Regions from separate parts of the Pseudomonas sp. ADAK18 genome, predicted to be linked through region 3. Evidence: predicted binding sites of a transcription regulator. Region 3 holds the regulator's gene; each other region holds the start of a gene.
What was found. Region 3 encodes sigma-54, which starts transcription at its own class of promoters, with help from an activator protein. Its sites were predicted from a motif close to ANTGGCATNNANNTTGCTNT; they were not measured.
Positions count from the first base shown of each region.

Region 1: a site for sigma-54 is predicted at 1,127-1,146, ahead of HKK55_RS17210 (circularly permuted type 2 ATP-grasp protein). Genes of this name have one in related genera too.
Region 2: a site for sigma-54 is predicted at 1,095-1,114, ahead of HKK55_RS10395 (circularly permuted type 2 ATP-grasp protein). Genes of this name have one in related genera too.

Region 1 covers NZ_CP052859.1:3,839,165-3,841,431, forward strand. The annotation lists gene HKK55_RS17210 (circularly permuted type 2 ATP-grasp protein) at 1-1,094, opposite strand, end outside; gene HKK55_RS17215 (ribonuclease E inhibitor RraB) at 1,531-1,872, opposite strand; gene HKK55_RS17220 (hypothetical protein) at 2,086-2,267, opposite strand, start outside.
Region 2 covers NZ_CP052859.1:2,298,029-2,300,295, forward strand. The annotation lists gene HKK55_RS29425 (hypothetical protein) at 1-18, opposite strand, end outside; gene HKK55_RS10385 (hypothetical protein) at 30-248, opposite strand; gene HKK55_RS10390 (hypothetical protein) at 334-879, opposite strand; gene HKK55_RS10395 (circularly permuted type 2 ATP-grasp protein) at 1,305-2,267, shown strand, end outside.
Region 3 covers NZ_CP052859.1:4,533,162-4,535,428, forward strand. The annotation lists gene lptB (LPS export ABC transporter ATP-binding protein) at 1-128, shown strand, start outside; gene HKK55_RS20480 (RNA polymerase factor sigma-54) at 327-1,820, shown strand; gene raiA (ribosome-associated translation inhibitor RaiA) at 1,894-2,199, shown strand; gene ptsN (PTS IIA-like nitrogen regulatory protein PtsN) at 2,210-2,267, shown strand, end outside.

The sequences.
Region 1 (2,267 bases), 690 kb from region 3:
GTTTCCTTGACCACCAGCTCAGGCAGGTTGGCCAGCACGTGGGACAATTCGTCGGCCTTACGGCACTGGAAGGTCGGAACGTTCTTCAGTATTGGCTCTTCGTCCAGGTAGAAACGGATCATCTCCGTGACGAAGGGGTACACCGACTTGTCATCCGCCACCCCAGTGCCGATGGCATTGGCCAGCACCACATTGCCCGAGCGATACGCCGCCAACAGGCCCGGCACACCGAGCATGGAATCCGGGTTGAAGGCCAGCGGGTCGAGGAAGGCATCGTCGAGTCGACGGTAGATCACATCGACTGCTTTCGGACCGTCGGTGGTGCGCATGAAAACGCGGTCATCCCTTACAAACAGATCGGCACCTTCCACCAGCTCCACGCCCATTTCCCGCGCCAGGAATGCATGCTCGAAGAACGCGCTGTTGAAGCGTCCCGGGGTCAATACCACCACGCTGGGGTTATCCAGCGGGCTGGAGCTTTTCAAGGTGTCGAGTAGCAGGTTGGGATAGTGATCAATCGGCGCAATGCGTTGGGCGGCGAACAGCTCAGGGAACAGGCGCATCATCATCTTGCGGTCTTCCAGCATGTAGCTGACACCACTGGGGGTGCGCAGGTTGTCTTCAAGGACGTAGTAAGTGCCGTCGCCATCCCGTACGAGGTCGACACCGGAGATGTGGGAATAGATATCGCGATGCAAGTCCAGGCCTTGCATAGCCAGTTGGTACTGCTCGTTGGCCAGCACCTGTTCGGCGGGAATGATCCCAGCCTTGATGATCCGTTGTTCGTGGTACAGGTCGGCGAGGAACATGTTCAGCGCCTTGACTCGCTGAATGCAGCCGCGCTCGACGATCCGCCATTCGCTGGCCGGAATGCTGCGGGGAATGGTGTCGAAGGGAATCAGGCGCTCAGTGCCTTGCTCGTCCCCGTACAGGGTGAAGGTGATGCCGGCGCGGTGGAACAGCAGATCGGCTTCGCGCCGACGCTGGGCCAACAGTTCGGCAGGGGTCTCGGCCAACCAGCGGGCGAACTCGCGGTAATGGGGGCGAACCAGCCCTGCCCCGTCGTACATCTCATCATAATAAGTGCGGATCATGCCGTACTCCTTGTCACCCGGACGCAAGAATCATCGCAAGGCCCGTGCCAGCGGCATAAACACTTAAGTATCAATCGGTTGGATATAGCCGAACGGCCAGTTGCACCGTCCCGGTGCAGCAAATGCTACGCGTCTCGCCCCACGCCTCATTGCGACGCAGGCTTTGACTATCAACAGCATAGCCAGAGTTGATTTCACTGCCCGGCAATCCCTGGGGATAATCGCCCTCATCAGCTGAACAGGACACGTCCTACAGCCTCACCTATTGCACCACCGGTAATTTGGTAGCTCGTGTACCGACCGGTTCCCCTTCATGTCCGGTCTTCCCTTTTGGCCACCCCGCTCGGGTGGCCTTTTTTTGTACCGGATATTTGCGACAGCAAAAACAAAATCGGCCGACCCAAGGGTCAGCCGATACGCTGTGGTGTTCATCACGCTACATGGGTAACCCACGCACCTCCTGCTTCACGCCCCATCCCTCGATGATCCCGCCCAGAGGCTCGACCACCGCCTCAAAGTCTTGCTCAAAGTCTCCTATGCCGTCGTAGGTGGCGAACATTACTTTGCTCAGTTCCAGGTACCAGGCGCCGTCGTCCCGCACGCTCACCTGGGCATTGAGGGATTCCCCACGAAATCGACCCGCAGCCCTGCGCGCCCGGGCTTCATCCGGAAAAATGGCGTAGAACTCGATGGGGTGGAAACGTGAGAAGTCAAAGCCGCCCTCTTTCATGCGGCGCAACACGTTGGTGCTGATGTCTTCTTGATAGGCTGTGCTCATGAAACGTCCTCCTCAAACTGATGGATAGACTTTCCGTGCTTCCCAAACCCCGTGCTCGAACGGCACAGGTAAATCGGTAATGGCATCACCGCAGGAAAACAAGCATGTAGCTGACAAGACCAGACCTTAGCGATTCATTCGCTGATCTCCCTTGCAGAGTAGCGCGAAGCTATCACCTCCACCAGAGGCGGTTGAATGGCAGTCAGGGAATGTTCAGGCGACGGGGGCAATGCTGAGGATTTGGATGCTGTTCTGGTTTTTCAGGCTCTTGACCGTTGGCTCATCGGTGCGGCCATCCAGGTCGTTAAGGTCCAACTCGGCGGCCACCGGCAGCAGCTTAGCGCGGATCAAGTGGGCAGCGTCTTCGAGGGTGGGTTTTTCGGTGCAGGCGAACT
Region 2 (2,267 bases), 2.2 Mb from region 3:
ATCAATCTCAAGTGACATGTCGTTTTCCTCTAACCGCCCTGGGTATCGATATCGGCATCAGTGTCCGGCTTGGGCTCACGCTCGGGCTTGAAGTCTGGACTGTAGTCGTTTTCCGCTGCCTTGGGATCACGGGCAGGCCTGGGGTCCTTCGGTGCATCGGCGCCCGTGCCGGGGGCGGGCTCACCACGGTCAATCGCTGGATCATTGCGGCCGCTGACTTGCGGGTCGTCTTTATCGTGTGTGCTCATGGTCACCTCTTCGCAGAGCCTTGAAAAAATACATCCTGCGTAAAGGTAAGGCGCTGCCCTGGAGGCTGAAGTTCATTCCAATTAGCTAGGCGCCAGGGTTATCTATCTGGATATAGAAGGCATAAGCCTCCAGCAGCACCCAGAACACCATGAACAACCACGGGGTGCGCACCGAAAACAGCAAGGATTTGCGATAACCCTTGTGGGATGACTCGGTCTCGCAAAACAGCGGGGAATCATCATAGGCCAAGCCCATCACCGGCTCACTGCGCAGCAGCTGGCTTTGCTTGAAGTGCCAGTGATCGATGATGTCGTAGGCGGCGCGAATGCCCGGCCAGGCATTGAGCGAACTGAGCACCCCGAGCATCGCCAGGAACGCCGGCACCACCAGAGTGAACAACTTGCCCCACTCCGGGTTGAGATTGCCCATGCAGGAAACAAAGGCGATCACAAGGAATGATTGTGCCGTGAGGTAGGCATCGGTGCGGTTGGCCAGGATGGTGGTTTCGTACTGGATCTCCCTCCGGTAGAAGTCCAGGCGGTCCTTGGGCGAGCCGAAAATCTTAGCCGTGTGCTCGGTATGGTCAGTCAACGCCGACTCTGGCGTGTGTGGAGAAATGATTCTGGGCACGATCAAATGTCCTCCCGGGATCGAATATCGTTAGAAGAATCGGCCTTGCCCGAAGTTCAAGTTCGTTCGACGCACCATCTTGGAGCGCACTTCAACGTTGTGGCGAGCGGGCTTGCCCGCGTCGGGTCGCGAAGCGGCCCCAAAATAGGGACCACTACGCTGCCCAACACATGCAAGCCCCCTAAACCACAGCTTTATCGCAGCGCAAGACCGGTTTAGGCACAGGCATTGCTTTACCCCTTCAATACCCTGCCGCCACTCACCATTGAAGGAGCAATCGTTACCCCCCGACCCAGAGCCGACCCCAAAAGAAAGTAAGGACCAGGCCCACTGGCACCATCAGCCACGGGCTCATATAAAAATGCGTTTTTTAAAGCGGCAGTGCCAACCCAGGTATCACCCCCCGGCACTGACAAGGTACTGGAATGGCTCGATCTTTCTTTGATGAAATGAATGACGCACAAGGCGTTTGCCGTGCGCACTATCAAGAGTTCTCTCGCTGGCTGGCCAATACGCCGCCGGAACTGCTGGCCCAGCGCCGCCGTGAAGCCGATCTGCTGTTTCACCGCGCCGGGATCACCTTCACCCTGTACGGCGACGAGCAGGACACCGAGCGCCTGATCCCCTTCGACATCATTCCCCGAAGTATCCCCGCCAGTGAGTGGAGCATCATCGAGCGTGGCTGCATCCAGCGGGTCAATGCGCTGAACATGTTCCTCGCCGACATCTACCACGACCAGCGCATCATCAAGGCCGGGATCATCCCCGCCGAACAAGTCCTGGCCAACGAGGGCTATCAGAAGGCGATGGTCGGCCTGGACCTGCACCGCGATATCTACTCGCACATCTCCGGCGTCGACCTGGTGCGCGACGGCGACGGTACTTACTACGTGCTCGAAGACAATCTGCGTACGCCCAGCGGTGTCAGCTACATGCTCGAAGACCGCAAGATGATGATGCGCCTGTTCCCGGAAGTGTTCGCCAAGCAGCGCATCGCACCGGTGGACCACTACCCCAATCTGCTGCTCAAGACCCTGAAAAGCTCCAGCCGCCTGGACAATCCCAACGTCGTGGTGCTGACACCGGGCCGGTTCAACAGCGCATTCTTCGAGCACGCGTTCCTGGCCCGGGAAATGGGCGTGGAACTGGTGGAAGGCGCCGACCTGTTCGTCCACGACCTCAAGGTGTTCATGCGCACCACCGACGGCCCGAAAGCCGTGGACGTGATCTATCGGCGCATTGACGACGCGTTCCTCGACCCGCAGGCGTTCAATCCCGAGTCAATGCTCGGCGTGCCTGGCCTGGTGGCCGCCTACTGCGCCGGCAACGTGGTGCTGGCCAATGCCATTGGTACCGGAGTGGCGGACGACAAATCGATCTACCCCTAT
Region 3 (2,267 bases):
CCCTCGATATCTGCGAAACAGCCTATATCGTCAACGATGGGCAACTGATTGCCGAAGGCGATTCCGCCACCATCCTGGCCAACGAACTGGTCAAGGAAGTGTACCTGGGCCACGAGTTCCGTCTGTAAGCATCATCCTGCAAGCAGCATGGTGTCTGGCCCTTCGCCAAGGAGCGCAAGCAGCAATAAAAACCTCAAGATTTTTATTGTTACTGCGCTCTAGGCAAAGCCCCCGATATCAGGCATATAATTTGCTTATGTTTGGCGCTCACGCGCCCTGTCGTGGATGGCGCACTGCGCCGGCGAATAAGGTGTTAAGCCCCTGCCATGAAACCATCGCTAGTCCTGAGAATGGGCCAGCAGCTGACGATGACACCGCAGCTGCAACAGGCCATCCGCCTGCTCCAATTGTCGACCCTGGACCTGCAACAGGAAATCCAGGAGGCCCTGGAGTCCAATCCGATGCTCGAACGCCAGGAAGAAGGCGAAGACTTCGATAACGCCGACCCGCTGGCCGATAACGTCGAGCAAAAACCCAATACCGATACCCAGGAACCCTCCTACCAGGAAACCGCCCCGACAGTAGACAACCTCGAGGAAGGCGAATGGAACGAACGCATTCCCAATGAGTTGCCGGTCGACACCGCTTGGGAAGACGTGTACCAGACCAGCGCCAGCAGCCTGCCCAGCAACGACGATGACGAGTGGGACTTCACCACCCGCACGTCCGCCGGCGAAAGCCTGCAAAGTCATCTGCTGTGGCAACTGAACCTCGCGCCGATGTCCGACACCGATCGCCTGATCGCCGTTACCCTGATCGACTGCATCAATAACCAGGGATACCTGGACGAGACGCTGGAGGAGATCCTCGAAGCCTTCGACCCGGAACTGGACATCGAGCTGGACGAAATCGAAGCCGTCCTGCACCGCATCCAGCAGTTTGAACCTGCCGGCATCGGCGCCCGCAGCCTCAGTGAGTGCCTGCAGCTACAACTGCGTCAACTGCCAGCCAAGACGCCGTGGCTGGCCGAGGCCCAACGCTTGGTCACCGACTTCATCGACCTGCTGGGCAGCCGTGACTACAGCCAACTGATGCGCCGGATGAAGCTCAAGGAAGACGACCTGCGCCAGATCATCGAACTGGTGCAAAGCCTCAACCCACGCCCCGGTTCGCAAATCGAATCCAGTGAAGCCGAATATGTCGTTCCCGATGTGATCGTGCGCAAGGACAACGAACGCTGGCTGGTGGAGCTGAACCAGGAATCAGTGCCTCGCCTGCGGGTCAACCCGCAATATGCCGGTTTCGTCCGTCGCGCCGACACCAGCGCCGACAACACCTTCATGCGCAACCAACTGCAGGAAGCACGCTGGTTCATCAAGAGCCTGCAGAGCCGTAACGAAACCCTGATGAAAGTGGCCACTCAGATTGTCGAGCATCAGCGCGGCTTTCTGGAGTATGGCGACGAAGCGATGAAACCGCTGGTGCTGCACGACATTGCCGAAGCGGTCGGCATGCACGAGTCGACGATTTCCCGGGTCACCACGCAAAAATTCATGCATACCCCACGGGGTATTTATGAGCTGAAATACTTTTTCTCCAGCCATGTCAGCACCTCCGAAGGCGGCGAATGCTCGTCCACGGCAATCCGCGCGATCATCAAAAAACTGGTTGCCGCGGAAAATCAGAAAAAGCCGTTGAGTGACAGCAAGATCGCTGGTTTACTGGAGGCACAAGGCATTCAGGTCGCCCGTCGAACCGTCGCCAAGTACCGCGAGTCCCTGGGGATCGCGCCTTCCAGCGAGCGCAAGCGTTTGATGTGACGGGCGGGCCATAGCGTTCCAGTGGCAGGCATTTGCCTGCCGCTTTATGCACTGGCAACGAAGGAGAAGCTGTATGCAAGTCAACATCAGTGGACACCATGTAGAAGTCACCCCTCCATTGCGCGAATACGTCGAGCAGAAGCTGAAGCGACTTGAGGGTCATTTCGACAAGATCACCAATGTGCAGGTCATCATGAAGGTCGATAAGCTTCAGCAGAAAATCGAAGCAACCCTTCAGATACCCGGTGGCGAAGTGGTCGCCAATGCCGAGCATGAAGACATGTATGCATCAATCGATGCCTTGACTGACAAGCTTGACCGCCAACTTAAAAAGCATAAGGAAAAGAACCTGCACCTGATGCAAGGTACAGGTCGCTAACTCTCCCCCCATGATCCGACTTGAAACCATCCTGACCCCCGGCCGTTCCCTCGTGAACGTGCCGGGCG